DNA from 4 places in the Alteromonas sp. AWJ4_199 genome. Region 2 is predicted to be linked to each of the others. Evidence: predicted binding sites of a transcription regulator. Region 2 holds the regulator's gene; each other region holds the start of a gene.
The links. Region 2 encodes FliA, which starts transcription of late flagellar genes. Its sites were predicted from a motif close to CTAAAGNTNNNNNNNNNNNNGCCGATA; they were not measured.

Region 1 (7,837 bases), on a different contig from region 2:
CGAACGTTGTGACGGTTACGTCGATTAGACCCGTGGACGTGAACTTGACGGCATTGTCGAGAATATTTGTAACGACTTTAGAAAGAGCCATAGGATCGGTTTCAGCATAGCTAGGTACGCTATGACTGCAGTGCATGTTGAACTCGAGTTTTTTGTCTTTAATTCTAATCGAAAATGGGGATATGCATTCGTCTAACAAGCTGATCAAGTCCACCTTTGCAAGTTGTAGGTCATCCTCTATGTGATTATTGAGTATATCAGTAAGGTTGTTGGTTAAATTTAGCAGTCGATAACTGGATTGCTCTGCTTGTTGAATTAACCGAGTACGCTGATCTTCCAAATTAGGAATAAGCTCTAAGGCACTAATTATGGCGCTAATCGGGGCCCTAAACTCATGGCTGATAAGCTGTAAAAACTCTTTGCTCTGTAGGTCTTGATCATTATCAGCAATAGCAAGCCGTACCTTTGACTTGTTGAGTTTTCGCAGAGATTTCTTGGGTGAGCTTTTACTAATAATCCACGCACCAAGATACCAAAGAACCAGAACAACTGCGCCAAATAAAGTGGTTATCAACATCTTTTGCCGCAGTGCCTGTACACGGAGTAACGCCGCATTTTCTTCCGCTTGTAAGGTGCTTAGAAGAGGAAGAAGGCTAAAGCCATCATCAATATAAGGCTTCATTTCAGTAGGGGGGAGCGCCATAAGCGTATAAAGCAATATTCGCGTTGTTTTGGCGCTTTCTTCGGCTGTGGCTCTATTTAAACCTTTATATGCCTTTGTAAACTCTTCTTTAGAAACGGGCGCAGGAGCGTCGCTGACCCTCCATCTGTCTTGTAAATATCGATGTAACCCCTGGTACGTTACCTGTAACTGATGGGCTAGAGCGGTATGATTGCCATTATCGCTTTGAGTTTGTCTATTGAATTGGTGAATTCGATGTTCAGCGGTAATTATACTGTCTACTAAATCACTCTTTTGCTCAAGGTTAGTAATGGAAGACTGCTGTTTGGTGTTTAACACAAACAAGATTGAGATAATAATGGCCGCGAAAAACATAGCCGTGGCGTTTACTTTTGAAAAGGTAAAAGCGGCAAATGCCAATGATGACTTGCGTTGCGGTGGATCAGCCTTGTTTGCGCTCAAATTTCTTCCTTGCAAGAGTTTGTATTAACTACCTTCTTTAAATGTAGGCAACTAATACAAACTTGCAAGGTCACTAAATGTAGATAGCAACAGGGTGTAAGGAATTTATGGCGCTTCGACGCGCTTTATGTGCTCTCTTATGGAATATAAAAAGCAAAGGCTTGGGACCACCATGACAGCGGTCAAAATGAAAAACAAACTCCAGTTTCCATTAAGACTATCGACAACTAAACCACTGCTAGAAGCAACCAATGTTCGTCCTGCAACACTTAGTGAGGCCATAAGTGCATATTGAGTTGCGCTAAAAGCGCGGTTACATAAGAGTGATATAAAGGCGACCATGGCAACAGTGCTCCATGCTCCGGTAAAACCATCGACAATTACAGTGATGGCTAACAGTGAAGTTGAAGGTCCTGTTTGTGCGATAAGAGCAAACAGAAGGTTTGAAGCCGCCATGGCAACACCAGCAATCATAAGCCCTCGGTAAATACCATAGCGGATGTTCACTAACCCGCCAAGTAAAGAGAATATAATGGTCACCCACCAGTTAAGTAACTTTGAGTAAGTGGCGATATCGCTATTTGAAAAACCCACTTCTTTATAGAAGACGATGCTCATACGACCTAAAAACGCTTCTCCAATTTTAAAAAGAAAAATAAACAGTAAGAATGAAGCAGCCAGCTTGATGCCATTGCGGTTAAAGAACTCCGAAAATGGTGTTATGAGTGTTGTTCTTATCCAGTTAATTGCTGTAGAGCTGTTTGCGCCTACATCCGTTACTTGCTCAAGCAAAGCTTCCCTATTAACTGCGGGTTCATTAGCAAACCAGGTAGCTACTGCCAAAGAGGCCATAATAGCGCCAAGTAATAAGTAAATATCTGGCCAAGTCCAGGAAGTGAGGTCTGCTAAGAAAAAGGGGATAGCGCCAAGGCCACCGTAGCCCGTCCACCATCCAGCTGTTGCTACTGATGAGGCAGCAGACATACCATCTTTATCTTCTTTTTCAATACAATCAATACGAAAGCCATCAATAGCAATATCTTGGGTGGCAGAAGCAATGGCGATGAGTAAACCAATCAAGGCTACGTAGAATAGGTCTTGGTTTGCGGTAAGTTGGGACATGGCCAGACACAGGAAAACAACAGCGCTTTGCATCAAAAAGATCCAACCGCGTCTTTGTCCTAACAACGGCGGCTTAAGCTTATCGACAAGGGGCGACCATAAAAAATTAAATGAGTAGGTGGCGAAGATGATACCGAAAAGACCAATAGCCGAACGCGATAAACCTTCATCTTTTAGCCAAGCCGATAACACTGAACCAATCATGATCCAAGGAAAGCCGCTGGAAATGCCAAATAGAAAAATCGCTAGATAGCGTTTGTCGTTGAACGTTTTTAATGCAGTAAGCAATACTTCGGCCTTCGGCGTTGACTCAAAAGTGTATTGAGCCATGAACCATTGTGTTTAGCAATAAAACTGTGGGGGCATGATGAAATTTTAAGCGATACGTTTTAACCCAAGGGGGGAGTATACCGTTGTAAGTGAGCGGAAATTAGGGGCGGATCCCGACGCAATCCAGAGGGCAGTGCCCTAAACCTTCCAGAAAGTTAACACAGTTTGTTAACTCATCAACAAGAAACTGGTCTTTTGTTAGTTTATCTTCATTCCAGTAATGCACTTGATGAAGCAAATGCCAAAAAACACGCTCTTTTTGCGTATATGGCTGGGTTAATGTGCATTCAATTTGCCCCCATTCTTCCATACTATCCCAAAAGAATAGCTCGATCTCCTCGATAGGAAGCTCTCCCTGCCAAAATGCTCGCAAATAGAAACACAGCTGTTTCGCTTTGTTATCTACAAAATCTTGAACATTCACAAGCCACTCAACCGTCGTTGTTTGCTAAAAAATAGTATAGTCCATAACAAGATTACCATTGACTTCAGCACCCCATTATTCGTGTGAATAAAGGTAGGTAACTGTTTTGGATACTGATTTAGCCTAATCCCAAGATTGAGGAATTACCAGCCTAGATGTCTGGTCCAGCCTATAGTGCTATTTGCAACCATTTGAATATAAGACGTTTTTTCAATCGCCTTTATACTAAAGATTGAAGAATTATTTGGAATGATAACTTGCCTGTAGTGTAACTTTAGTTCATTTTTCGCTCTAACTTTTCTTTTCATTGTGGTGATGCCCTCCCAGTCATTGAAGTCGCTGAGGGTTAAGTCGAGCACAGGAAAGTTCGCTTTCGCTATGGTATCAATCACTAAATTGTTTGTATTTTCCTCTGGCCAAAACGGTGAAATAGCCACAAACGTGTCAGGCTGTAAATTAGGCTGTGTTTCTATAGAAGACAGGTAAGTGGTAGCAAGCATACCTTGCGCGATTACCATGCGATATCCGGTTTTGTCTTGTAAATAATTATCTAAAGCGTTGAGCTGCAATGTCAGGGCTTCTGTTGCCGCTTCAAAGTTGAGGTATTGCGTCAGTTGGTTACTTCGAGGGTGAATGACTAGCGCAGTTTCAGTCGGTGACGAGGCTTCCTCTGTCAACATTTCGCTGTCCTGTTCACCACTGGTTTCGGCGTTAGACGAGCTTATGGGCATATTGAAAGGGCTTATGATGACGTTCCAGCCTTTATCAGCAAGCATGTTAGCAAGGCTATTTCCTTGCGCCAAAGTAAGGCTAGACGGAAAGGGTTCAGTAAGCACGATAGCAACACCTAAGGGAAGCGGTGTTTTTGACTCAACTTCAATGATTGGGGCTTCCATTTCGCCTATCATAAGGGCTTTTACTTCACCTGGCAGATAAGCATTTTTTACGTCCGTAAAAAAGTCGCAATGAGCCGTCATAGGCAGCAGCGAAACAATCAATGCATAGGTTAAAAGGAGAGCGTGCCTTTTCATAAAAAATGGTATGCCTTTAACTATCACCTTGATACGGACAGTTTTGCCAGCATCAAATCAGTTTATAAACGAATTCGTTCTATTAAGATTATCGGCAACGCCCTTTAAAACTAAAATAATGTTGTTTAATAAAGGCCGAGACGCATTAAGGGGCTACTCAATGCGCTCTGAAAGTGGAGGTGGGCAATACGGACTAAAAGGGATGGTGACATTAAAGTGCAGCCAATGACCAAGTATTGGGTGGGAAAAACTCAAGCTTTCTGCATGTAGCTGTAAGCGAGAGGCCATGGATAGCGCTTCTTCATGGGCATAAAGTCTGTCCCCTAAAATAGGGTGGCCTAAAGCAAGCATATGCACGCGCAGTTGATGAGAGCGACCTGTGATGGGATAAAGGGCAACTAAAGAGTAGGGCAATCCATTTTCATCATGGTTACGCTCGACAACGTCAAAATGCGTCACTGCTTTCTTACCGCGCTCGAAATCTACCATTTGCTTCGGTCTGTTCGGCCAGTCGCAAATAAGGGGAAGGTTAACTTCTCCGCTGTCTTGTTCTACATGCCCATGAACTCGGGCGAAGTAACGTTTTTTAGTTTGCCGAAGTTCAAACTGTTTCGAGATATGGCGATGGCTGTCTTTATTGAGCGCCAGCACCAAAATACCTGAAGTCGCCATGTCTAAGCGATGTACTACTGTGGCGGTGGGATAAACACGGTTCACCCGGCTGATCAGCGAGTCTCGGTGCTCTAATGCCTTTCCTGGCACGCTTAACAGCCCGCTAGGCTTGTGCGCTACCACCACATCCTCATCTTGATACAGGATATCAAGATAAGGCGTCATAGGCGGGTTATAAACAAAACTCGGGTTTGCCATTATGTACTCGTTACTTCAACGTTGTTCTTTCAGTGCTTAACATTTTGCATTTACGGGTTGTTCACCACAATACGTATTGCGTCTAGCTGAACATCAGCTTCCTGAATGACCTTATCGAGCGCATTCATTTGCGTTTCAATAAATTCAATTTCGCTATCGCGCACAGCAGGGTTGCGCTTTTGAAGATCGCGTAAGCGCTGTATTTCATCATTCAATGTGCTATGCATATCGTTAAGGGCATCATGCTGCTTTTGGTTAGCTTGCTGATGAGCAAGCTTACGCGCCTTTTCTATGGCAAGCTCAAGCGGCTGTTGCAAGGCTTTTAGAAGCTGAGCCGAGATCTTACGTCCAATTTTACGCTTAACGTCGAAGCTTAATTCAGACGGGTTTCCTTGCGCATCTAAACACACTCGCACAGGCGTTTGAGGTAAGAAGCGACCCAACTGAAGCGCTTTAGGCGCTTGCGCCTGCAGCACAAACAACGCCTCAACCCAATAAGCGCCTTTTGGCAAAGACGGCTCGGCAATGAAGCCCATGCTGCTCTTTCCGTGTACGTCGGTGAGTACTACGTCCATGGCGGTATGCACAAGTGGATGATCCCAACTTAAAAACTGCACGTTTTCTAGCGTGGTGGCAACACGGCGCTTGTAAGTAACCGTCATGCCTTCTGGGTCAAGACCTGGAAGCTGGCTCACCATCGACTCGGTTGGCATAAGAATAAAGCAGTCATTGCCTTTTTCGTCCTGCTGAACACCAATAGCATCGAATACGCGACCCATAAAGCGCGACAAATCTTGTTCGCTATCAAGGGTAATAATGTCTTCAAGCAGTTGTTCTACGCGGCCCTCTCCCGAAGCATTAAGCTCTAGAAGACGATCGCGACCGGCTTCAAGCTGCGCCACTAGCTGACTGTTTAGCGTAACACTCATGTTCACAAGCTCGTCAAGGGCGCTCATATCGTCAGGGTGTAAGCAGGCGCCAATAAGCAAAGGCTTAACGTCGTCGAACACGCCAGAGCCGGTTGGGCAGGTCTTCTCAAAAGCATTCAGCCCTTCGTGATACCAATCTAGTAATACGTGCTGCGCGGTTTTCGCTAAATACGGCACGTGAATTTGTACGGTTTGGGTTTGGCCAATACGGTCAAGGCGACCAATACGTTGTTCAAGCAGATCTGGCGTGATAGGCAAATCGAACAGCACCAAATGGTGAGCGAACTGGAAGTTACGACCTTCGCTACCAATTTCACTACACAGTAGAATTTGTGCGCCGTCTTCCTCATCAGCAAAATAATGGGCCGCCTTGTCGCGTTCAACAATGCTCATGCCTTCGTGGAATACACTATGGCGAATTCCGGTTTGCGTGCGAATAACCTCACCTAATTCTTGCGCTGTACGGGCGCTTGCGCAAATAAGCAGAATCTTTTCTGGCTTAACGCTTTGCATGAAATCAAGCAGCCATTCAACGCGCGGGTCTTGCTTGGTCCAGCTGTTAACCACGCTTGCCATACGTTCAGGATACAGTGAATAGGTTAAGTCGCCGCCACTCACGGCATCTGAATAAACCTCGGGCAAAGCCAGTTCGTAAGCGCTTAATTTACGCATCGGAAAGCCTTCGATATTGGCGCGGCGGTTTCTAAACAGCATACGACCTGTGCCGTGACAATCGATAAGTTGGTGCAGCAACGCATGGCGATTTTCCGGCGCACTTAAATCACCCGCATGTTCCATTACGTCAGGCGCGAATTCTGCGAGTTTGCTGCGTTGTTTGTCGTTAGGCTCGGCGTCTGAAAGTAATGGCGCTACCGCATCGGCCAGTTGGCTGTATTTCGATTCTTCATCTAAGAATGCATCGTAGCTATGGAAGCGAGCCGGGTCGAGCAGGCGCAAGCGGGCAAAGTGGCTTTCGTGACCAAGTTGATCAGGCGTGGCGGTAAGCAGTAATACACCAGGTGTTTGGTTTGCCAGCGCTTCCACACAAAGGTATTCGGCAGAGGGAGCCTCACTTGACCACGCAAGGTGATGGGCTTCATCGACAACCATTAAATCCCATCCTGCAGCTTGAATTTGCTGCTGGCGTTTTTCGCTCTTGCTTAGGAAGTCGATACTGCAAAGTACCAGCTGGTCGTTTTCAAATGGATTCACAGCGCTCGCGTTAGACGTTTCGTCATCTTCTAAGCCTTCGCTCTTTTCTATGGCTTCGCAGCGACTTTCATCGTAAATGGCAAACGGAAGGTTAACGCGGCGAAGCATTTCAACTAACCATTGGTGCATGAGCGAGTCTGGAACCAAAATAAGCACGCGCTCTGCACGGCCTGTTTTAAGCTGCTGGTGAATGATCAACGCGGCTTCAATAGTTTTACCAAGGCCTACTTCATCGGCAAGTAATACGCGAGGCGCGTGTCTGCCGCCTACCTCTGACGCAATGTGAAGTTGGTGCGGAATAAGCGATATGCGCGCACCTGCAAGACCAATGGTGTTTGAACGTAAGTAATCGTATTGATGATCTAAAGCACGCTCGCGCAAATCGAACCATTTAGGGTTGTCTAATTGCTGACTAAACAGGCGCTTTTCAGGTTGGTTCAAGCGAATGTGGCTGTCTAGCATGGTTTCAGGTAATCGCGCTTGCGCTTTGGTGTCTTCGCGAAGCCCGTGATAGATGAAAAGATCTTGGCTTTCTTCTTTTTCAGTAATGGTCATTTCCCAGCCGTCTTGGCTTTTGACCGTTTCGCCAATTTCAAAAATTAGTCGCGTAAGCGGCGCATCTTGCTTAGTATACTTTCGCGCTTCGCCTGTTGCTGGATACAACACTTCAACTGAACGGAAGTCGCTACCAATAACGACACCTAACCCCAGCTCTATTTCTGTGTTGCTTAACCAACGCTGACCAACTGAAAATTGACTATCTGAACTCATAAAT
Region 2 (7,837 bases):
CTATCGAGCAACAGACTTTTCCTGAGCATCAAGCGTCAAGTATGGGTGAAACTTCTGTATCCCAGTCTGCTGAACTAGCTCAAATCAAAGAAGAGTTAGCTTCACTTCGCGACGTATTGCAGTATCAAGTTGCTGACCTAATGGAAGCGAAGAACAAGCGTCAAAAACCTGTTCATCAATACTTGGTCACGCGATTAACCGATATGGGTTTGAGTAGTGCACTTGCAACTCAGCTGATTAGCTATACACCGGCTCATTACAACGAACGTGACGCGTGGGTATATCTTCTTAACCTATTGGCTAATCGCATAAATGTTACCGGAAACGATATACTTAGCTCACAGGGTGCGGTTGCATTAGTCGGGCCTACTGGTACAGGTAAAACAACCACGGTTGCAAAGTTAGCCGCCCGCTACGCACAGAAATATGGTGCAGAATCGGTGGCTATGATTACTATTGATACGTATAGAATTGCAGCCTATGAGCAACTAGCGACATACGGAAAAATTATTGGCTGTACTGTGCGAAAAGCGCAAACTAGTGAAGAACTTGCAGATTTATTGTTCCAACTTCGTCATAAGCGACTAGTATTGATTGATACAGCAGGTTTTAGTCAGCGTGATAGTCGATTAATTAAGCAAATTAAGCAGTTCGATAATGGCCAAATGCCAAAAGTTAAAAAATATTTGGTAGCGCAAGCCAATACGCAATATCCGGCTTTGCAGAGAATCATTCAAGCGTATGACGATATTGAACTAAGTGGCTGTATTTTCACAAAGTTAGATGAGTGCTACTCTTTAGGAGAGGTACTTAGTGCAGCGGTTGAATACCAACTACCGGTTAGTTATGTCACCGATGGTCAAAAAGTGCCTGAAGACATTAAGATTGCAGAAGCGAAATCTTTAGTTTCCGCTGCTGCAAAGCTTTATAAAAAGTACGGTTTGAATCATACTAGTGGTAACAACGCAATTAAAACAGCATAAGCAGTATGATTGACGATCAAGCGAGTAGCTTAAGAAAAATGAAGCAATCACGGTTAATCAAAGTAATCGCCGTCACCGGTGGTAAAGGTGGCGTCGGTAAAACAAATATTACGCTTAACACTGCTATCGCCATGGCGAAGCAGGGCAAGCGTGTAATGGTTCTTGACGCGGACCTTGGTCTTGCAAACGTAGATGTGATGTTAGGCCTGCGAGTTGAGAAAAACCTATCTCACGTACTCTCTGGCGAGTGCACGTTAGACGAGGTTTTAGTAACCGGCCCCCACGGTATTAAGATTGCTCCCGCCACATCTGGAACCCAGTCAATGGCGGAACTCTCACCCACACAGCACGCTGGCTTGATAAGAGCGTTTAGCGAGCTGCGTTCTCAAATAGACGTATTAATAGTCGACACCGCTGCTGGCATTTCAGATATGGTATTAAGCTTTTCTAAAGCCTCCCAAGATATCATGGTGGTGGTTTGCGATGAGCCAACATCACTAACTGATGCGTATGCGCTGATAAAAATCCTTAACCGTGAGCACGGTGTTTTTCGCTTTAAAGTTGTGGCCAATATGGTTCGCGATGTGCGAGAAGGTCAGGAATTATTTAGCAAATTAAGCAAAGTGACAGGGCGTTTTCTTGATGTTGCACTAGAATTAGTGGCGACGGTGCCATTTGACGAAAATATTCGCAAGGCTGTGCGTAAGCAAACAGCTATTGTTGATGCTTTTCCTGGCTCTCCTGCAGCCGTAGCGATAACCAAGCTAGCAAACAGGGCGCTTACTTGGCCTATTCCAGCGCAGCCTGGAGGTCACTTAGAATTTTTCATTGAACAATTAGTTGCAGAAAAAGCCGTAGGAAGTCAACGTTGAACAGCAAGGCCGCCGCTTATCAACAGCAAACAGATAAATCGCAGTTAGTCGAAAGACATGCGCCTCTGGTTAAGCGAATTGCGCACCATTTGATGGCGCGACTGCCTGCGAGTGTACTTGTTGATGACCTTATCCAATCAGGCATGATTGGCTTGCTAGAGGCCGCACGGAATTTTGACGGTTCTAAAGGCGCAAGCTTTGAAACATTTGCAGGTATTCGCATCCGCGGTGCCATGCTTGACGAAATACGCAAAGGTGATTGGACGCCACGTTCTGTTCACCGCAATGGTCGCGCGATTACTGAGGCGATATCTCAGGTAGAAAGTGAAACTGGGCGTGACGCAAGAGATTCTGATATTGCTGACAAGCTAAATGTAAGCTTGCAGGATTATCATCAGATGCTTAATGAAGTCAATGCTGGAAAGTTGGTGGGCATTGAAGATTTGGGGGTGTCGGAGGATGTGATCACTACAGAGCAAACTAGAGGTAGTGATGCACCGCTGGAAGATTTGATGCAAGGGGCTTTTCAAAAAGCGTTGGCCCATGCAATCACGACATTACCCGAGCGAGAAGCGATTGTTCTTTCACTTTATTATGATGAAGAACTAAACTTAAGAGAAATAGGCGAGGTTCTTGACGTAAGTGAGTCGAGAGTCAGTCAAATTCACAGTCAAGCCATGTTAAAACTCAAATCACGAATGAAGTCGTGGCAAGCTGACGAAGAATAGAGATTAATAACAATTAACCCCTCAGTGGAGGCTATTTTGGATAAAAGCATGAAAATTCTCGTGGTCGATGACTTTTCAACCATGAGACGCATCATCAAAAACCTACTCAAAGATTTGGGTTTTGCCAACATTCAGGAAGCGGATGACGGAAGCACTGCATTGCCAATGTTACAACAAGGCGATTTCGATTTCGTAGTTACTGACTGGAACATGCCTGGCATGCAGGGCATCGATTTACTACGCGCGATAAGAGCAGATGATAAGCTTAAGCACTTGCCTGTGCTTATGGTTACCGCTGAAGCGAAGAAAGAGCAAATTGTTGCCGCCGCGCAAGCGGGTGTTAATGGCTACGTCGTTAAACCTTTCACAGCAGCAACGTTAAAAGAAAAATTAGATAAAATATTCGAACGTTTAGGTTGATCCAGACGCTCAACAGATAAATGAGGTTTACTGGATGTCAATGAATGTAAACGTTCCAATATCGTTGGAAGAAGCAAAGCAACTTGTCACTTATCTTGAAGAGGGTGACAAGACCTCTGCTAATGCACTACTTGAAGCAGTCTCAATGAAAGAAAATGTTGAGTTGTTTGCTGAGGTAGGAAAGTTAACGCGTCAACTTCACGACGCATTGAACAACTTCCAAATAGACGATCGCATCAAAAATTTAGCTACAGACGATATTCCCGATGCACAGTCCCGCCTTACCTACGTAATTGAAGAAACTGAAAAAGCTGCTAATACTACTATGGACGCCGTTGAGGCGAGCATGCCGATAGCTGAATTGCTTTCGGAGCGAATCGAGAAGGTAATGCCAGAGTGGAAAAAGCTGATGAACCGCCAAATCGAGTTGGGTGAGTTTAAGGTTTTATGTGCAGACTTAGACGAATTGTTGGAAGACGGTTCGAATCAGTCAGCTAAACTTACACAGTTACTTACTGAAGTTTTGATGGCACAAGGTTATCAAGATTTAACTGGGCAAGTTATTCGTCGCGTAATTGACCTGGTTAAAGAGGTAGAAGAAAGCCTTGTAAACATGTTGACCATGTTTGGTGAGCGTGACGGTGCAGAACAAACTAAATCATCTAGCGTTAAGGCCGATAAGGTTGATGGTGTAGAGGCAGAAGGCCCAATTATTGATGCCGAAAAACGAGATGACGTCGTTTCAGGCCAAGATGATGTTGATGATCTTTTGTCTAGCTTAGGTTTTTAGGGGAGCGGGTGCATGTCGTTTGATGTTGACGAGGAAATATTACAGGACTTTCTAGTTGAGGCTGGAGAGATACTTGAACAATTACAAGAACAGCTCGTTGATCTTGAGAACAATCCTGAAGATGCGGATTTGCTAAACGCAATTTTTCGCGGTTATCACACGGTAAAAGGTGGTGCTGGTTTCCTTTCTCTTACTGAGTTAGTTGAAATTTGTCACGGTGCTGAAAACGTTTTTGACGTCATGCGCAATGGCCAAAGAACGCTAACGCCTGAGTTAATGGATATCATTTTGCAAGCCACTGATGTGGTGGTTGAAATGTTTGAGCGAGTGAAAGCTCAAGAGCCACTAGAGCCGGCGGATGCACATCTTGTCGACCTGTTACACAAACTCAGTCGCCCAGAATCTCCAGATGAAAACATTTTCGACAATGCAAGTGCACCCGAGCAAGAAGTTGTCGCGGCTGAGCCCGAGGTTGTTGCAGAAGAGCCCGAGCTAACTATAGATGAACCTGTGCCTGCTGCGTCAGATAGCAGTGAAAGTAGCGGCGGTATAGAAGAAATTACCGAAGACGAATTTGAGGCTCTTCTCGATGAGCTTCATGGAGGTGGTGCTCCAGGACAAGCTTCATCAACCAATACAGAACCCGCCAAACCGGAGCCTGAGCAAACGTCAGCACCAGCGGCGAGCACTGACAGTGATGACATTACTGATGAAGAGTTCGAGGCACTGTTAGATGACCTGCACGGAAAAGGTCAGTTTGGTGGGGACGAAAAAAGCGCACCCGAGGCTGCACAAGCGTCAACTCCGCCAAGCAGTGCAGGTGATGAAGAAATCACAGACGATGAATTTGAAGCGCTACTCGATCAGCTTCATGGCTCCGGTCAAGGGCCTACTAAACAAGGACCTGGTGCAACGGCACCTGAACCTCCTGTAGATAAAGCGGCCACCGAAGCTGTTCAAAAAGCAAAACAATCAGCGCCTAGTGCAGCGGCAGCGCCTAAGGCGAACCCAGCACCGAGTGCAGCAAAAACGAGCAAAGCAGCTGCGCCAAAAACGGCTGCCAAGAAAGATGATAAGAAAGGCGCTCCTGCTCCACCGCCTGCCGAGACGACGGTACGTGTAGATACCAAACGCTTAGATCAGATTATGAACATGGTCGGCGAGCTAGTTCTGGTTAGAAACAGACTGATAAGCTTGGGTATCAACAGCAACGACGAAAGCATGTCGAAAGCCATTGCTAATCTAGATGTAGTGACGGGTGACTTGCAAGGTGCGGTAATGAAAACCCGCATGCAGCCCATTAAGAAAGTTTTCGGGCGTTTTCCTCGCGTTGTACGTGACCTAGCAAGAAGCTTAAAGAAAGAGATTACCTTAGAGCTTGTGGGTGAAGAAACGGATTTAGATAAGAACTTGGTTGAAGCATTGGCCGATCCGCTTGTGCATTTGGTTAGAAACTCTGTTGACCACGGAATAGAAATGCCAGATGACCGCGCGGCCGCTGGTAAGCCTCGCATGGGTACGGTTCAGCTATCAGCATCTCAAGAAGGCGATCATATTCTTCTTACTATCGAGGACGACGGTAAGGGTATGGACGCGGAAAAGCTAAAAGAGATAGCTATTAGTCGTGGCGTACTAGACGCGGATGCAGCCGCACGAATGTCAGATGTTGAAGCGTTTAACCTTATTTTTGCGCCAGGCTTCTCAACGAAGACTGAAATTAGTGACATTTCAGGTCGCGGCGTCGGCATGGATGTAGTTAAAACCAAAATTAATCAACTAAACGGTACCGTCAATATCGATTCGCAACTTGGCAAAGGCACGCGATTAGATATTAAAGTACCGCTAACGCTAGCAATTTTACCTACATTAATGATTGTTGTAGGGAAACAGACCTTTGCGTTACCATTAGGTGCGGTGAACGAAATAATAAATATGGACATCAAGAAGACCAACACGGTGGATGGCCAGCTCACAATGATAGTTCGTTCGAAAGCAATTCCATTGTTCTTCCTTGGCGAATGGTTGATCCGAGGCCCCAAAAACATCGATAAAGAAAAGGGGCACGTAGTTGTGGTGCAAATTGGTACGCAGCAAGTTGGATTTGTCGTTGACGCGCTCATAGGCCAAGAAGAAGTAGTTATTAAGCCCCTTGACGCATTGCTACAAGGTACGGCGGGTATGGCTGGTGCAACAATTACTTCAGACGGTGGTATCGCACTAATTTTAGATGTTCCGAGCCTGCTAAAACGGTACGCGCGTAAACCCATCAAGTAAGGCGATGAATTAACGGGAATGATAATCCATGGTCTTTAAAGTCCTAGTCGTGGACGACTCGACCTTTTATCGCCGTCGAGTGCGAGAAATTCTCGATGGCGATAGAGAGCTTGAAGTTGTTGGAGAAGCGAGAAATGGGCAAGATGCATTAAACAAAGCGGAAGCACTTAAACCAGATGTAATAACCATGGACGTTGAAATGCCAGTTATGGATGGTATTTCAGCCGTTAAGGTTATTATGGATAAACGTCCAACGCCAATTTTGATGTTTTCCTCGCTAACGCACCATGGCGCACAGGCTACGCTTGACGCGCTAGAAGCCGGCGCCCTCGATTTCTTACCAAAGAAGTTCGAAGATATTGCGCAAGACAGGAAAGATGCTTCGCGCTTACTTTGCACTAAAGTTAGGTTAATAGCGCGAAGAGGGCTAGGTGTAAAGCGTCCTTCTCTTCGCACAATGGAAACTCGAAAACTTCCTGACAACGCGCCAAAGCAAGCTTTTTTCAAAACATCGGGGTTGCTATCTGGTCACAAAGATGCTGATAAGCAACCTACTGTTTCTTCAGTAAGAGCAACCGGGAAAAAGTACGCATGTTTAGCGGTAGGGGCGTCCACGGGAGGGCCGGTTGCACTGCAAAAATTGCTTTCCCCCCTGCCGGCAGAATTCCCTTACCCTATATTGTTAGTGCAGCATATGCCCGGAACTTTTACTACTGCATTTGCACAGCGTTTAGATAGCAATTGTAAAATTAAAGTAAAAGAAGCAGAGCATGGCGATATCTTAATGCCTGGACATGCCTACCTTGCTCCTGGAGGAAAGCAGATGCTGCTTGAAACAATTGGCAGCAATAAGCGAATTTCCATCGTTGATGCCAGCCAATCTGATAAGGTGAGTTACAAGCCAAGCGTTGACCTGACGTTTAGCTCATTAGCTAAAGTCTATGGAGGCGACGTACTTGGTATTATCTTAACGGGAATGGGTGCTGATGGAAGAGAAGGGTGCCGGTTACTCAGAGATAAAGGCGCGACTATTTGGGCGCAAGATCAAGACTCATGTGTGGTTTACGGAATGCCTCAAGCTGTCGCTGTGGCTAATATATCCAGTAAAAATATCAATATTGACGATATGAGCAGTTGCGTTCAAACCGAAATGCGATAGCAGTTTGAACTGTAATGGAACAGTAATTATGAAAGTGTGGACTGTGGCAAATCAAAAAGGCGGAGTAGGTAAAACTACTACAACCGTAAGCCTTGGCGGCTTGCTTGCTCAAAAGGGCAAACGAGTGCTTATGATTGACACTGATCCTCACGCATCGCTCAGTTATTACTTTGGTATTGATGCAGAGGCGACAAGTCATTCTGTTTACGACATTTTTATTAATTCTAATCAGATTACTGCCGATAAAGTAATGGACTGTCTCAGTCCTACAAAGCTCGACAATTTATATGTGCTACCAGCGACCATGGCTCTGGCAACCTTAGATAGAACAATGGGCAGCGAACAGGGTATGGGTTTAGTGTTAAAAAAAGCACTCGCAAAGATATCCGATGAATTTGATTTTGCTATCATCGACTGCCCTCCTGTTTTGGGTGTGTTAATGGTCAATGCGCTGGCGGCTTGCGATAAGGTAATTGTTCCGACGCAGACAGAGTATCTGGCCCTTAAAGGCTTGGATAGAATGATTCGTACTATGGAAATCATGGGGCGTTCGTTAGATAAGTCTTTTGACACCCTAATCATTCCTACTATGTTTGATAAACGTACAAATG
Region 3 (7,837 bases), on a different contig from region 2:
GCCCAGGAAACATGGCAAGCCCAGCTTGTCGTGTTTGCCGATGGCGACATGCTAAAAGCACGAGCAAGCACCCTAGGGCTTCCGTTGACGTTAATCGATTACGACGAAAATAACCCGCAGATACAAGCTGCGGGTTCGTTGTTTATTAAGCAGATAGACAAAACCACTGACGTTATCCCCGGAAACCTTGATAGTGAAAACGGGCTGTATGTGGTCGAAACCTTACGCCAAGCGTGCCAGGCCAATATGGACGGCGATTTTGACGCTGTTGTAACTGGCCCGGTGCACAAAGGCATTATTAACAAAGCCGGTGTATCCTTCAGTGGCCATACTGAGTTTTTTGCTTACCAGTCCAATACCATTGATGTGGTTATGCTGTTGGCAACTGAAGGGCTTAATGTGGCGCTTGCTACAACTCATATCCCACTTGAATACGTAGCAAAAGCAATCACTCGCGAGCGCCTGCACAAAGTTATTCATATTATCAATACTGACCTAAAGCTAAAGTTTGGCATTAAAGAGCCTCACATTTACGTATGCGGATTAAACCCGCATGCGGGTGAAGATGGCCATATTGGTACTGAAGAGATCCACACTATCGTCCCAGCGCTAAATGAGCTAAGAGACGAAGGCCTTAAGATTACCGGCCCCCTGCCCGCTGACACCATATTTCAGCCTAAATACCTAGAAAATGCCGACGTTGTGCTAGCTATGTATCACGACCAGGGCTTACCCGTGCTAAAATACAAGGGTTTTGGGGCGTCAGTGAATATCACATTAGGATTACCTTTTGTTCGCACTTCAGTCGACCACGGTACTGCATTAGATTTAGCAGGTACAGGTGAAGCCGACGCCGGTAGTTTCAGAAAAGCATTGGAAAAAGCCATTGAGCTTGCACATCATCAACAATGAGTAAAACACATTTAGGCCATACGGCCAGAAAGCGATTCGGGCAGAATTTCTTACACGATGACTACGTGATAGGTAAAATTGTTGCAGCCATCGCGCCAAAAAGTGAGCAAAACCTGGTAGAAATTGGACCAGGTTTAGGCGCATTAACAGACCCTGTTTGTGAAGAAGTTGACGCATTAACGGTCATTGAACTTGACCGCGACCTTGCCAAACGTCTGCGACACCACCCATTTAACGGTGAAAAACTAACCGTTATTGAACAAGACGCGATGACGATGGATTTCGGCGCACTATGCAAAGAAATGCCAATAAAAGACAAGAAGCTTCGTGTATTTGGTAACTTGCCTTACAACATTTCAACGCCGCTAATGTTCCACCTTTTTGATCATGCTCATTGCATCGAAGACATGCATTTTATGCTTCAAAAAGAGGTGGTGAACCGACTAGCTGCTGGACCGAGATCTAAAAATTACGGCAGGCTTTCAGTAATGGCCCAGTACTATTGCCACGTGATCCCTGTTTTGAATGTTCCGCCAGGTGCCTTCAAGCCACCTCCGAAGGTAGACTCGGCCGTTGTAAAACTAGTTCCACATCAAGCTCCACCCGTTGATGTTGAATCAGTAAATACCCTTGAGCGCGTTTGTGCACAGGCTTTTAATCAACGCCGAAAAACTATTCGTAACTCACTGAAAGACAGCTTAAGTGAGGAAGAAATCCGTGAGTTAGGGTTAGATCCAACTTCTCGCGCAGAAGTGTTATCGCTTAACGACTTTGCCACTATAGCTAACGCTGTATCGGCAAAAGAGCACCAACAAGAGCAATAAGTTCCTCTATGGATGTACTTGATATAAAGGTGCGGGTGAAAACCCGTCACCTTCCTGACCACCTGCCCTCAGATTCTAAGCAGTTCGCGTTTGCCTACCACATTACTATTGAAAACAATAGTGAGCATACCGTCCAACTGCTTAGTCGCTATTGGAAGATAACCGACGCTAACGGTAAAACGTCAGAAGTAGAGGGTGATGGAGTGGTAGGAAAACAGCCTATAATGAAAGCTGGTGAACATTTTGACTATACCAGTGGCGCAGTCATTGACACACCGGTTGGCAATATGGAAGGCTACTATGTAATGGAACTAGAAAGCGGTGAGCGTTTTCGCGTTCCTATAAACGTATTTCGCCTAGCCATTCCAAGCATTCTTCATTAAGGTTTCTATGTCTAAAGGTAACACCTACGTCATTGGCGATATTCAGGGCTGTTATGACGGTCTTCGTCGCGTATTGGATAAAGTAGAATTTGACGAGACAAACGACAAGCTGTTTGCTGTCGGTGACTTGGTTGCAAGAGGAGAAGATTCGCTTAGCACATTGCGCTTTCTGAAATCTCTTGGCAGCCAGTTTAATAGTGTTTTAGGTAACCACGACCTACATTTACTCGCCGTTGTTAACGACATCCGTAAAGCCAAAAAGTCAGATAAGTTAGACCCGCTTCTTAACGCTTCGGATTTAAACGAACTGGTTGATTGGTTGCGGCAGTTTCCTCTAGCGATGAAATTAGATGAAAACTCTGTGATGGTCCACGCGGGACTTTATCCTAAGTGGTCTATTGATGAGTGCGTTTCACTTAGTGATGAAGTTTGCAACATCCTTAAGTCCGCTGATTACGCCACTTTTCTTTCAAAGATGTACGGAAATACACCCTACAACTGGTCAGATAAACTTAAAGGTGACGAGCGACTGCGCTTTATTGTGAATGCGTGTACGCGCATGCGGTTTGTTCATACCGATGGCACCCTCGACTTTGACAATAAGTCTCATCCTAGTACTGTTTCTAGTAGTGCTAATAGCACCTTAAAGCCTTGGTTTGAAATAGAAAACACAAAGTTCACAACTAGCCAGCGAGTAATTTTCGGACACTGGGCCGCGCTATCAGGACATACAAATAACTCACAGTTTGTTGGTTTAGATACTGGCTACGTGTGGGGGCAAAGTATGACGCTATTGAATTTAGATACCGCAACTTTGATTAGCGTACCGGCATAGAATCATTATTATATACACGCCTACAGATACGAAACTTATCCGCGGAAGAGCCTGCTTTTTTCGGTCAAACTGGTTGTACCAGTAATAACAATCAGACTTAAGTGCTAAATAAAATAAACATTAAGTCTTTGTAGCCGATACACTTACTTGTAAAAGTAACGATGATGTTTCGTTACCTGCTCAGCATTCAAGCATGCATCACTTTATAAGTGCTATATTTTGTTAGCTGAGGCGGGTAATATCGTTAGGGATAAAAATAAAAAACACTCATCCAGGAGTTCCGATGAAAATAACGGTAGCCACACGCGTAATCGGGGGATTTGTAGCGATTAGCGCACTTCTAATCGTTATAAGTGTTGTCTCACTTTATAACCTCAATTCCATAGGCTCTGCAACAGAGGAAGTAAATGACGTTGCCTTGCCCACGGTAGCAGGCAGTAATGCACTCAAAGCAAGCTTCCTGAATATGGGTCGACTTACCTTCGAAAGCTATATCGAAGAAGATTTAAGTGATCTTAAGAACAAAAGAGCGTCATTTAACTCTGCCCAAGACACCTTTGAAAATGAGTACAACAAGCTAGCGCAAGCCGTTAGTAATGAGCCAGAGCTAAGAAACACGTTAAACAGTGTTCGTGAATCTTATGATGCGTATATCACTAATGTTGAGGCTATGTACAAGAATCACAAAATGTACCTCGACTTGCGCAACAATATACAAGACAGACTAGGTGATGCTGAAGATAACGCAGACGATGCCTCCACCTACCTTTTGGATTTTTCGGACTTAGATTCAGTGCAGCGCGATCCTAATCTTAGACGTGCAGCTGAGATCGGCGGCCAGCTTGAGACCTCACTACTTTCTCTTTTAACTGTTTCATATGAATATATAAAAACCGAGACATTAGTACGTTCGCAGACATTAGGTAACGAAGTTGATCTTGTCGTTGAAAAGGTGGTTACCCAGCTAAGCGATATGGTTGAAGCTGCGGGCGGTCGTGATGATTCAGGTACGCTTGATGATATTAACGACTTGGTTAACGATGCCATCAACGCCATTAAAGCTAATGATGGTGTAGTACAGCTTCATGTCGATCGCCTAGAGCGTAGAAATGACGCAGAAAAGGCACTTAACGCTTCAGATTCAAATATCACTCAAGGGGTTATCGAACTTGAAAACCTGCTTAATCTTGCTGATAAAAAAGCGTCTCATATAGAGAGCCAAGTAAATGGTGCTATTACAACAGGTAACACCTTTGTTATCGTTGTTGTAATCATCTCTATTGCTGTTGCAGCGTTCATTGGTTACGTCACAGTTCGCGCAATTACACGCCCACTTTATCGCGTAAACGAGCTACTCACTGTTGCTTCATCAGGTGACCTTACTCATCGCCTAGACGATTCAGCACAAGACGAGTTTGGGCTATTAGCAAGAAACTGTAATACGCTAATTGGCAACCTCAAAGAGCTTATTACCGCCATCAATGTTCGGGCAGAGCAGCTAGCTGCAGCGTCGGAACAAACATCAGCAGTGACGGCACAAACCACCCACTCTATTCAGGATCAGAAATCACAAATTGGCCAGGTCGCAACAGCTACAACAGAAATGCATTCAACCTCGCAGCTTGTTGTGCAAAGTGCGGAAGACACACTTAGCCAGATTCGCCATGCAGATGCTGAAGCTGAAAATGTTCGCCAAATCTCGCTAGAGAACAAAAATACTATTGAAATCCTATCTCGAGATGTACAAGAAGCAGCCGACGTTATTAATAAGCTTCATCAAGATAGCGCGAGCATTGGTGGCATTCTTGACGTTATTCGCGGTGTTGCCGACCAAACTAACTTACTTGCATTGAACGCCGCTATCGAAGCTGCCCGTGCAGGTGAACAAGGGCGAGGCTTTGCGGTAGTTGCAGATGAAGTGAGAACCCTTGCGAGCCGAACACAGGAGTCGACGCAAGAGATCAACGCCATGATTGAAGTGCTTCAAGCTGGGGCTGAAAAAGCGGTATCTGTGATGGATCAAGGTAAAGAGCAAACTGCAGCATGTGTAGCACAAACTGAAAAAGCCACGCAAGCGCTAGATATTATTTCCGACGCGGTTCACAAAGCCCATGACGTTAGCTCTCAAATTGAGCAGTCTGCCCGTGAACAGAATACGGTATCGCAAGAAATCAGTGAAAAGCTTGAAACTATTGTGAGCATTGCAGAAGAGACAACTTCGGGTGCACAGCAAACATCTGAGTCTAGCCATGAAGTGGCACGTCTTGCCGAAGAGCTACAGCAGTCTATCAGGCAGTTTAAAGTTTAATATTCTAAGAGTAATAAAAAAAACGGTCGCCTTGAGGCGACCGTTTTTTTTACGCTTTACGCAAACCTAGACTTATTCAAACAATGCCGAATGCAGCTTGCGAACCACGTCGTCACTGTCGGTCTCGTTGACCAAGAATGATAAGTTGTGCGGGTTAGCACCAAAGCAAATCATACGCAGATTGAAATCAGATACCGCAGATAGAATCTTGCTAGAAACTCCAATTGCCGTTTGCATGTTGTTACCTACAACAGTGACAAGGTCGTAACCTTTTTCCACTTTAACGTCACAGATAGTTTCAAGCTCGGCGATGGTCTCTTTATTCAAACGCTGGGCTACAGAGTTAGCTGGGTTATCAAGAGTAAAAGATACCGAGATTTCCGATGTTGTTACCAAATCAACACTCAGCTTATGCTTAGCGATGATAGCAAATACCTGCTGTAGGAAGCCTTGCGCGTACATCATTTTCGGTGTTTTCACTGTCACCATTACTTGCTCTTTACGGCGAGTAATAGCACGGTACGGTGGTTCGTGCTCACAATCACGCACAATCCATGTACCACCCTTTTCAGGCTCTTTGCTTGACCCTACAAACACTTTAATGTCTTTACGTAGAGCTGGCTCCATAGTGGCAGGGTGCAACACTTTAGCACCAAAGGTGGCCATTTCCGCCGCTTCTTCAAAGCTCAGTTCAGGCAGCGGATGGGCAGCAGGAGTAATGCGCGGATCAGTTGTGTACACACCCGTTACATCAGTCCAAATCTCGCACGATTCTGCATCAAGCGCTTCAGCAAGTAGTGCAGCCGTAAAATCAGAGCCACCACGACCTAACGTTGTAGTGCGGCCTTCTTCATCTGCACCAACAAAGCCTTGTGTAACTACAATAGCGTCTTTAATTTCGGGCGCCAGCAACTGTTTGGCAAGTTTTTCAATTTCTTCTATTTGAGGCGCGCCTTCACCGAATTCGCTGTCAGTACGAAGTACTTTGCGAACATCAAAGTTCATGGTTTTCACGCCTTGCTCTGCAAGTACTGATGAGAACATCAATGATGACATTCGCTCACCCATAGATAGCAGCTGATCTTTCAAATCATCGCGGTGAAGAATTTCTTCGTGAAACGCTAAGCTACGCATTTCTTCTAGCAAATCGTTAAGTTTGGTCTCTATTGCATCTTTGTCTTTAAGCTTATTGAGAATAGCGTGTTCTATATCAACAATGGCTTGGCAGGTTTCTTCAATTTGCTGTTGCGTCATTGGAGTATGCGCTAAGCTAACAAGGTGATTTGTTACCCCTGCTGAAGCACTCACTACCACAATGCGTGTATTTTCATTACCGGCAACAATTCGGGCGCAGTTTTGCATTACTTCGTAATTCGCTACGCTAGTTCCACCGAACTTAGCTATCGATAAGGCATTTGTCACTATATTTAACTCCAGAATAAAACTAGCTTTTCGCTAGCAGCAACCGTGCTTTTTGCACGGTTAATCAATCGTTATTTGGTCGCCTACTTTAATATTATTCTCGGCAAACCACCCTTGGTTCATTTCCAACGCGTAAAGTACCTCTTTCGATGATCCGACCGACTCCAAACTATGGGGAGTGAGAGGTTTTATATCCGTTATTACGCCATTTCTGTCGATAAATGCTACGTCTAGGGGAACAAAGGTGTTTTTCATCCACATGCCCGCTAATTTAGGGCTAGAAAACTTAAAAAACATACCACAGTTTTCGCACAAGGCTTTGCGAAACATAAGGCCCTGCGCGCGTTGCTCAAAGGTATTGGCATACTCAACTTCATAGTGCTTGCCACCTATCTTCAGTGTAATGGATTCGAAGTCCACTGAATTCAGTGGCGATACAGGGTCCACCTGCGCTTTTGCACACCCTAAGGTTAATACAAGTGCAGCAACAATAAAGAAAGATTTTCCCATTAGACATTCCTTTTCGCCATAAAAAAAGCCGGTCACCACGTAGGCAACCGGCTTTGTAGTTTATACACTATTTTAAGCAACATTCAACGTTGGAATAATGCGCGCTTTCGCTTCCTCTTCTGCCTTTTTAAAGCTAGGCATTTTGTCGAAGTTTAAGTAGCGGAATACTTCACCCGACATTGCGTTAATTTTGCTGGCGTATTCCATGTACTCTTCAGCAGTTGGGATGCGCCCTACAATAGCACCCACAGCAGCGAGCTCAGCTGAGGTCAAATATACATTGGCCCCATCGCCTAAGCGATTAGGGAAGTTACGAGTAGATGTTGAAAGCACAGTGGTGCCTGCATCAACTCTAGCTTGGTTACCCATACAAAGTGAACACCCCGGCATCTCGGTGCGCACGCCTACGCGACCATAAATGTTGTAATACCCCTCTTCCATTAACTGGGCCTTATCCATCTTAGTCGGTGGTGACATCCACAAACGGGTAGGCAGCGTTTTATTGTATTGCTCAAGCAATTTGCCGGCTGCACGGAAGTGGCCAATGTTTGTCATACACGAGCCAATGAATACCTCGTCTACCTTGTCGCCTGCAACGTCAGATAAGGTTTTCGCGTCGTCCGGATCGTTAGGGCAGCAAACG
Region 4 (7,837 bases), on a different contig from region 2:
TGTGTTTCAGTCGGACTGCGTACAGCTTCAGTTAATGTTTTGTATTGTGGTAAGTAATACTGTTGCGAGTATCTACCTAGGTAAAGCGTTATTTTAGGTTCTAAATAAGAAAGAAATTGATTGTGCCACGTAGGCGCACATTCTTTTCTGGGAGGAGCATCAGCGCCGTTTCTATAACCTGGAAAGCAAAAGCCCATTGGCATAATAGAAACTATCCGCGGGTTGTAAAAGGTCTCTTTAGAAATCGATAGCCAATCGCGTAACCGATCTCCGCTCGGATCCGCAAAAGCCTTATCATTTTCATGCGCTTTCATCCCCGGTGCTTGTCCAATAATAAGTATCTTGGTTGGTGCGGCAGTGCTAAAAATAGGGTTGGGTGTTTGCGGTAGATAAGGGGCGCATAGCGTGCAATTCTTAGCTTTGGCAACCAATGCATCGTGCCCTTTCAAAATTTTCTCCAATTATTTCTTCTTGTCATACTTCTGTCATATTAGTGTGATCTAAATTTGACTATCTAATGTATATACAGTATGTTTAATAGTGACAGTAGTAGACTGTAGCACAGGAGAAGAAACATGCGTAAAGTAGTACTAACATTAGCTCTTTCAGCAGCCTTTGGTATTGCGCATGCGGAATCTGGTGAAAACCAGCTTTTCGATTGCATGGATGCGAAAACATTCGAAATGAATAACCAATGTATGTCTGATCAAATCGGCAATAACATTCGTTTCCGTGATGCACAAGCAAAGCTGATCGACATTGCAAGCGAGAGTCAGGGTGACTACGCCATTGCAACAATGACATTCGATCAAGAAAATATGCACATCGACATCGTAGCACATAAAGACTCGCTTAACGCGCTTGCTGCGAACCGTAACTAATTTTTAGTTAACGCATATAAGCCGGCGACAATTTCGCCGGCTTTTTTGTATCTGTTAAAAAATCCTATTTAGCCCATTGATGGCAGCAACACGATAGGCTTCCGCCATGGTTGGATAGTTAAATGTAGTGTTAACGAAGTAGTCTATGGTGTTGCCTTCACCTTTTTGCTGCATAATGGCTTGGCCGATATGAACAATCTCTGAGGCACGTTCGCCAAAGCAGTGAATTCCCAAGATCTGTTTTGTTTCACGATGAAACAAGATTTTCAAACTCCCTGTCTGCGTTGACGCAATCTGCGCTCTGGCCAAGTGCTTGAACTGGGCTCTACCCACCTCATAAGGTACCTTGGCCGCAGTAAGTTCTTGTTCTGTCTTACCTACCGAACTAATTTCCGGAATGGTGTATATACCAGACGGAATATCCTCTACCAATGCAGAGTGTGTTTTAATGCCAAGCATGGCTTCTGCAGCAAAGCGTCCTTGATTATAAGCTGCTGATGCTAAGCTTGGATAACCAATCACATCGCCAACTGCAAAGATATTGTCTACGTCAGTCTGATAATTCTCGTTTACTCTAAGCTGGCCTCTACCATCAGCTTTTAAACCAATATTTTCAAGTTTCAGGGTATCTGTGTTGCCCGTACGGCCATTAGCAAACAATAAGCAATCGGCCCGCATGCGCTTACCTGACTCTAAGTTTAAAATTACTGAATCATCGGTAGCTTCGACAGAAGAATAAGTTTCGTTGTGGCGAATAAGCACGCCGTTATTCCATAAATGGTAGCTAAGCGCATCAGATATTTCGTCATCTAAGAATGACAATAGACGGTCTCGCATATTAACCAGATCGACTTTTACTCCCAAGCCTCTAAAGATACTGGCATATTCCGACCCAATTACACCTGCACCATAAATTATGATGGACTTTGGATCGTGATCTAAAGATAAGATGGTGTCAGAGTTATAAATACGGGGGTGATTAAAATCGATATCTTTCGGGCAATAGGGGCGCGAACCTGTGGCTATCGCTATTTGTGCTGCTGTAACCGTGTCCTTCGAGCCATCTTCTCGAGTTATTTCCAAGGTGTGGGCATCGACAAAGCTGGCTTCGCCATGAAACAAGGTAACGCGGTTCCTATCATAAAAAGAAGAACGCAGGCGAGTTTGGCTTTTCACTACACCACTAGCATGGCGCATGATGTCTGAAAATGTAAGGCTCTTACTTAAGTGGTTGTCGGCAAACAGGGGAGACGTATTGTATTCAATAAGACGACTGACAGAGTGACGAAGCGCTTTAGACGGAATGGTTCCCCAATGAGTACAGCCACCGCCAACAGCTTCGTAGCGTTCTACCACTGCCACTTTTTTACCGGCCTTGGCAAGCTGCATTGCAACACCCTCTCCACCGGGGCCAGTGCCTATAACTATCGCATCGTAATGATACGACGGAGCTTTAGTTTTTTGCTTCGTTGCCATGTTATCTTCCCGTATTATTGCTTCTATGATGTGGCGTCTGAAATCACAATAACCGCCATAATTCAGTTTATGATGTAGTTTGAACATCGAACTTAGTCTATAGCTAAGCTGTTTATGCCAACCTTACAAACTCTAGTATAACTACCTTACTTGAAGTGTCATTCAAACTATAGATCAAAAAAAACCACATAAGCATAGACTTATGTGGTTTTCTACGAATACAAGAGTAAAGAAAGTATTTACGCCATTTGAAGCGACAAACTCTGCAATTGGGTCCATTTTTCTTTCTGAACAGCAAAGGCGTGCTTCATCTCTTTATATTTGTAAGCTAGCTCTAACCCTTCAATGCTGCGCTTTAACGTACGCTTCTTAACGCGCATAACGCGCTTTTTCGTTGCGTAGTACTCACTCATCCGCTGCATTAGCAGGTCGTACTCTTCTTGAATAGTGTGCATCATTTCTTCCGCATTCGGTAGTAACGATACTTTTTCACTTGCCCTTTGAAGCTGCATGGCCGCCAGAGCTTTTTCGATGCGCTCTTCAGGTACTTTGCGAAGGTTCGACGTTAAACCTACATAAGACAGCCCTTTGATAAGCCATTTAGTAGGATCAAACTGATACCAACGAATGCCATTGCGGTAGTCGTACTCAAATATGTGATGATAGTTGTGATAACCCTCACCAAAAGTGAAAAATGCTAAAACGCCATTATCACGTGCCGTATTCTTATCAGTGTAAGGCTGACTACCCCAGAAGTGAGCAAGTGAGTTAATGAAGAAGGTAACATGGTGAACTAGCACCAAGCGCAATACACCAGCTACTAATATCATGCCCAATACGTCGCCGTTCAGATACCCCAACAGACCAGTGATACCAAAGTTAGCAGCGAGTACGATAGGCAAGTAGTATTTGTGCTGCCACATTACAACGCTATCTTTTTGTAGATCTTTACAATTGCTGTAATCATCGTAACGCTTAGCTTGATACTCGCGTAACATCCAGCCGATGTGCGCAAACCAAAGCCCTTTCTTTGCAGAGTAGGGGTCTTTGTCGTTGTCATCTACATGGCGATGGTGAACGCGATGATCTGACGACCAGTGCAAAATACTATTTTGCAGGGCCATGGCACCACCAATCGCTAATACAACACGAACTACAATGTTGGCATCGTAGGTTTTATGTGACCACAAGCGATGATATCCAGCAGTTATCGACATGCCGGTGAAATAGAATAGGAATATAGCGGTACCGATTTCTGCCCAATCGATACCCTGATATGCCACCCATAGCGGCACACCTATAAATGCAATTGCGCCCGATATTATAAATACCAGCACATTCGTTAGGATAAGAGGAGGTTTTTTCATTTTATACAACTTGGCTTACAACTGTTCGCTAATTTATCTTTTTACGAGGCTTCAGGCAAGCAAAACCAAGATAAGTTCTGCTTACATGTGTGAAGTTTAATTATAGCCTAGGGTGGCAAAAACGTAGCTAAAACGTAAGAATTAACGTTTAACCCTTGTTTATAAAAGAGATGATTTTGTTTTCCTTTCCCCATCAGGGCGTGTTGCGATAAACTAGGAATGTTAGTCTTTGATGTACGAGGTTCGATTGCGTTAATGGTTATTCAGATGACGTTGACAGTAGACTCTAAAGTTAAAAAATCATCAGACCATTAAATGTTAATGAACACAGGGGGCGAACGTGAGCCGACAAGAACAGAAATTAAAAACCCGTCAAAATATCATCCATGCCGCGTTTTCACTGCTAGATGAAAACCGCAGTTTATCGGCAATCAGCTTGCGTGAAGTCGCCCGAGAGGCTGGGATTGCTCCCACGTCGTTTTATCGACACTTTAAAGATATGGACGAGTTGGGTTTAACGCTGGTGGATGAAGCGGGTTTAGCGCTTCGTCAGCTTATGCGTCAAGCTAGAAGGCGCATTGCTTCAGGTGGCGGCGTCATTCATACCTCTGTGGAAACCTTCATGGAGTTCATCGCGGCCAACACAAACGTATTCCGTTTATTATTACGCGAGCATACCGGTACATCATCTGCTTACCGATTAGCAGTATTTAGAGAAATTCAACATTTCATCGATGAACTTACTGATTACATCATCGAACAGCAAGGCGTGGAGTACGCCTGTGCCCAGTTACAAGCCGATGCCATGGTAAGACTGGTGTTCAGTGCCGGAGCTGAAGCATTAGAAGCAGACGATAAACTTCGCCGCGAAATTGGTGAAAGGGTGAAAGCGCAGCTTCGCTTTGTTCAAGTAGGCGCTACGCAGAAAGCCTAGCAAGGAGGAAAATATATAGCATCAAATGTTCTTCCAAATTATATTTCAGTGTGAGCTTTTTTCTTACTTACACGCAAACTAGCTTTTGCGTGTAAGTAGAACACCTGCCTCAATGTGATGAGTGAAAGGAAATTGATCGAATAGCGCCGATTGAGCAACGTCGTGAGTTTCACTTAAAAGCTCAAGGTTTTGCGCCAAAGTTTCAGGGTTACACGAGATATACACAATATTATCGTAATCCTGAATCATTCTTAGCGAGTCTTCATCTAATCCAGCTCTTGGAGGGTCAACCAATACAGTGGTGAAATTATAAGTGCTTAAATCAATGCCTTCTAAGCGACTAAACGTACGCTCGCCCTTCATAGCCTGTGTGAATTCTTCGGCGGCTAACCTTACAATTTTTACATTGCTCAGCTCGTTTTGCTCAATATTAAACTGAGCTGCTTGCACTGAAGGTTTAGCTATTTCGGTACCTACGACATTATCAAAGTGAAGTGCTAGCGGAAGTGAAAAGTTACCGGCACCGCAATACATTTCTAGTAAGTCTCCAGAGAGTGGTTTAACACAATCTAAAGCCCATTCAATCATGCTACAGTTCACTTCGGCATTTGGCTGAGTGAAGCTATTTTCTATATGCTTGAATGCGAATTCTCTTCCGTTTACTGGTAAACGCTCAATTACAAAATCGTTGTCGATAATAATCTTTTGCTTTCTAGCGCGACCAATGATGTTTACTTTAGGAAAGTGAGTCTCAAGTGTCGCTTTTAATTCTCTTGCTGCCACTTGCCATTCTTCATCTAATTGACGATGGTATAGAAGGCTTATAACAAGTTCACCAGACAACGCAGAAAGGTAATCGATTTGAAATAACTTTTTTCTTAGAGCCTCGTTTGGTCTAACTTCTTCAAGCAAAAGTGTCATCGCATCGTTTATTGCTTTACATGCAGGGGGAAAGCTATCTACACGATATTTTTCTTTCGTTTCCTGATTAAACATGATGTGAAATAAGTCATCGCCCTCGTGCCACACTCTAAACTCTGCGCGCATGCGGTAGTGTGTTGGCTGAGATGGGAATACAGAAAGCTCAGGGGCATTGAATGGAGAAAGCAACGCGGTGAGACGATTTACTTTTTCGTCTAACTGATCTTGGTAGCGTTGTTGTTCAGTGGTGGTCATAAAATTCTCCATTCATTGTTGAGGTCGCGAATTGTAGTCCCTTAAAAAATAACTGCAACAAGCGCTCCCGACTTCTTCATTATTAATACGCGTGATTGCCTAAGTAGCCTTTAGAAAAAAATGCTGTATTAATATTAAACAATATTGATTCTTTGCCGATAATAAGAATGAGGATAGTGAGGATCAAATTATGAACGTGGGTCAAATTAAAGCTTTTATGGGAGACCAAAAGGTTGATCAGAAAGCAGATCAAAAGGCAACGGTTCACCCAAATGAAGCGCTTAAAAAGCAGTTGCAGCAAGACGGATTGCAGCAAGCCGCTGAGTTTTCGAAGCAACAAGCGGCTTCAGTATCTGTTTCAAGTAGCCAAACGAGTATCGGCTTGCGCGTGGTAAGTAGCAATATTAATCAAGCGTTGGAAATAGATGGGCAAAAACCACAAGAAACGAAAGAGAAAAATCTTGAAGAAAAGTCGAATGATTTATTCGATTTTGAAAAAGTAGCCCGAAACGTACTTAAGTTCGTGGGTAGCGTTATTCGCGGCGCAGCCGATGGAGGTGCCAGCGACGAAAAGCTGACCGGGCTATTTAGCCAAGCAAGAGAAGGAGTAAGCCGTGGCTTCGCAATGGCTGAAAAAGATCTCGCTGGGTTTATGAATGAAGAGATTGAGCAAGGTATAACGAAAAGCCGGGATCTTATTGATACGGGTATTAATGATCTAGAAACCGATATCTTTGGACGCCAGCAGCCTAATGCTGTTCAGTTGTCTTCGTTAGAAGCTGTTGCAGCATCGGACGAAAAAAGCGGTAGTTTGATGATTCGCACTAAAGATGGTGATGAAGTGAGCTTTAGTTTTGAAAGCCTGCGTTCTTTCCAGGCTTCTCAGCAACTTAATTTTCAAGCTCAGGCATCTCAAGAGCAATCTGACGGTAGTGGTGAGCAAAGTGAAAGCAATTTCTCAGCGTCTTACACTGAGCAAACTTCTTATCAATATTTTGAGCGAAGCGGCATTAGTTTTTCATTGAAAGGAGAACTCGATGAAGATGAGTTGGAATCGATAGCTGATTTAGTTGGGCAGGTGCAGGATCTAGCTGATACCTTCTATAGTGGTGATATCGACAAGGCATTTGAAGAAGCACTGAGTTTAGGCTTTGATGATAAAGAGTTGGTTGGTTACGCACTACAGTTAAATAGGACTACGCAAACCGAAGTGCTAAAGACATACGAAAATATTCAGCACTATAACGAAGATAAAAGCGACAACGCGAAGTTTGGTAATGTGGTTAGTCCAATCGCTCAATATCTAGAGAAGATGATGGATACCTTTGCTAACGCAGAAAGTAAGTTAGAAAGTAGTGAAGACTATAATGCGTTAATAGCTGGTATTATTAACGAGATGGAAGATGTACAGGTTCCTGACCTTATATCCGCTATAAATAGATTTCGTTCTTTTAACCAAACTTTATTAGATGGCCTTCCTCAATCTGCTGAAACCAGCGAGAGCTAAAGCTTATGACAATAAAAAGCCCGGAAGCGAGAGCTTACCGGGCTTTTTTACATTACTAAAAACTACGAATAAGAGTTACGCGTGTTCGACTTTGTCTTTTGCAGGTCGAACTTTCAAAGTCCGTTCCTGGAAGATTGAGTCGTTAGTTTTATCAATAACACTACTAAGGTCGTCTGTGACAACCTCGATAAAACCGTAACCTTTTCTTTTTCCAGTTTTGCGATCCTTCATTAAACGAACCGACTGCACTTCAATAAAGCTACTGAAGTACTCCTTTACTGCGTTCTCGTTTGCTCTATAGGGTAAATTACCCACATATAAAGTTTCGACTGATCCGTTATTGGTGTGTGCTCTGGCATCTGAGGAAGATGGACTTTGAATAAGAGACGCTAGCCAAGGAGTAACGATACCGCTTATCAGCAGAGCTGCAGATACGGTAAGTGGAACATGGACGTTTAAACTAGCAGAAGAAAATAACAAATACCCTGCAATTGCA

Region 1: ACXAER_RS07260 (DUF3530 family protein) is a predicted target of FliA. The motif match lies at 4,141-4,167, and genes of this name have one in related genera.
Region 3: ACXAER_RS06710 (HAMP domain-containing methyl-accepting chemotaxis protein) is a predicted target of FliA. The motif match lies at 3,068-3,094, and genes of this name have one in related genera.
Region 4: ACXAER_RS13505 (DUF5610 domain-containing protein) is a predicted target of FliA. The motif match lies at 5,969-5,995, and genes of this name have one in related genera.

Annotation. Positions count from the first base shown of each region.
Region 1 is NZ_JBSWUR010000001.1:1,671,925-1,679,761, reverse strand. It holds gene ACXAER_RS07275 (response regulator) at 1-1,144, opposite strand, end outside; gene ACXAER_RS07270 (AmpG family muropeptide MFS transporter) at 1,250-2,596, opposite strand; gene ACXAER_RS07265 (hypothetical protein) at 2,697-3,020, opposite strand; gene ACXAER_RS07260 (DUF3530 family protein) at 3,164-4,051, opposite strand; gene rluA (bifunctional tRNA pseudouridine(32) synthase/23S rRNA pseudouridine(746) synthase RluA) at 4,205-4,921, opposite strand; gene rapA (RNA polymerase-associated protein RapA) at 4,972-7,833, opposite strand.
Region 2 is NZ_JBSWUR010000003.1:189,487-197,323, reverse strand. It holds gene flhF (flagellar biosynthesis protein FlhF) at 1-983, shown strand, start outside; gene ACXAER_RS17955 (MinD/ParA family protein) at 989-1,855, shown strand; gene ACXAER_RS17950 (RNA polymerase sigma factor FliA) at 1,852-2,583, shown strand; gene cheY (chemotaxis response regulator CheY) at 2,620-3,003, shown strand; gene ACXAER_RS17940 (protein phosphatase CheZ) at 3,038-3,793, shown strand; gene ACXAER_RS17935 (chemotaxis protein CheA) at 3,806-6,067, shown strand; gene ACXAER_RS17930 (protein-glutamate methylesterase/protein-glutamine glutaminase) at 6,096-7,226, shown strand; gene ACXAER_RS17925 (ParA family protein) at 7,255-7,837, shown strand, end outside.
Region 3 is NZ_JBSWUR010000001.1:1,532,146-1,539,982, forward strand. It holds gene pdxA (4-hydroxythreonine-4-phosphate dehydrogenase PdxA) at 1-912, shown strand, start outside; gene rsmA (16S rRNA (adenine(1518)-N(6)/adenine(1519)-N(6))-dimethyltransferase RsmA) at 909-1,736, shown strand; gene apaG (Co2+/Mg2+ efflux protein ApaG) at 1,745-2,119, shown strand; gene ACXAER_RS06705 (symmetrical bis(5'-nucleosyl)-tetraphosphatase) at 2,127-2,954, shown strand; gene ACXAER_RS06710 (HAMP domain-containing methyl-accepting chemotaxis protein) at 3,238-5,262, shown strand; gene lysC (lysine-sensitive aspartokinase 3) at 5,335-6,684, opposite strand; gene ACXAER_RS06720 (DUF192 domain-containing protein) at 6,745-7,194, opposite strand; gene acnB (bifunctional aconitate hydratase 2/2-methylisocitrate dehydratase) at 7,267-7,837, opposite strand, start outside.
Region 4 is NZ_JBSWUR010000001.1:3,065,847-3,073,683, forward strand. It holds gene ACXAER_RS13475 (uracil-DNA glycosylase family protein) at 1-461, opposite strand, end outside; gene ACXAER_RS13480 (hypothetical protein) at 576-881, shown strand; gene sthA (Si-specific NAD(P)(+) transhydrogenase) at 936-2,357, opposite strand; gene ACXAER_RS13490 (acyl-CoA desaturase) at 2,597-3,724, opposite strand; gene fabR (HTH-type transcriptional repressor FabR) at 4,065-4,658, shown strand; gene trmA (tRNA (uridine(54)-C5)-methyltransferase TrmA) at 4,737-5,834, opposite strand; gene ACXAER_RS13505 (DUF5610 domain-containing protein) at 6,025-7,341, shown strand; gene ACXAER_RS13510 (RNA recognition motif domain-containing protein) at 7,417-7,837, opposite strand, start outside.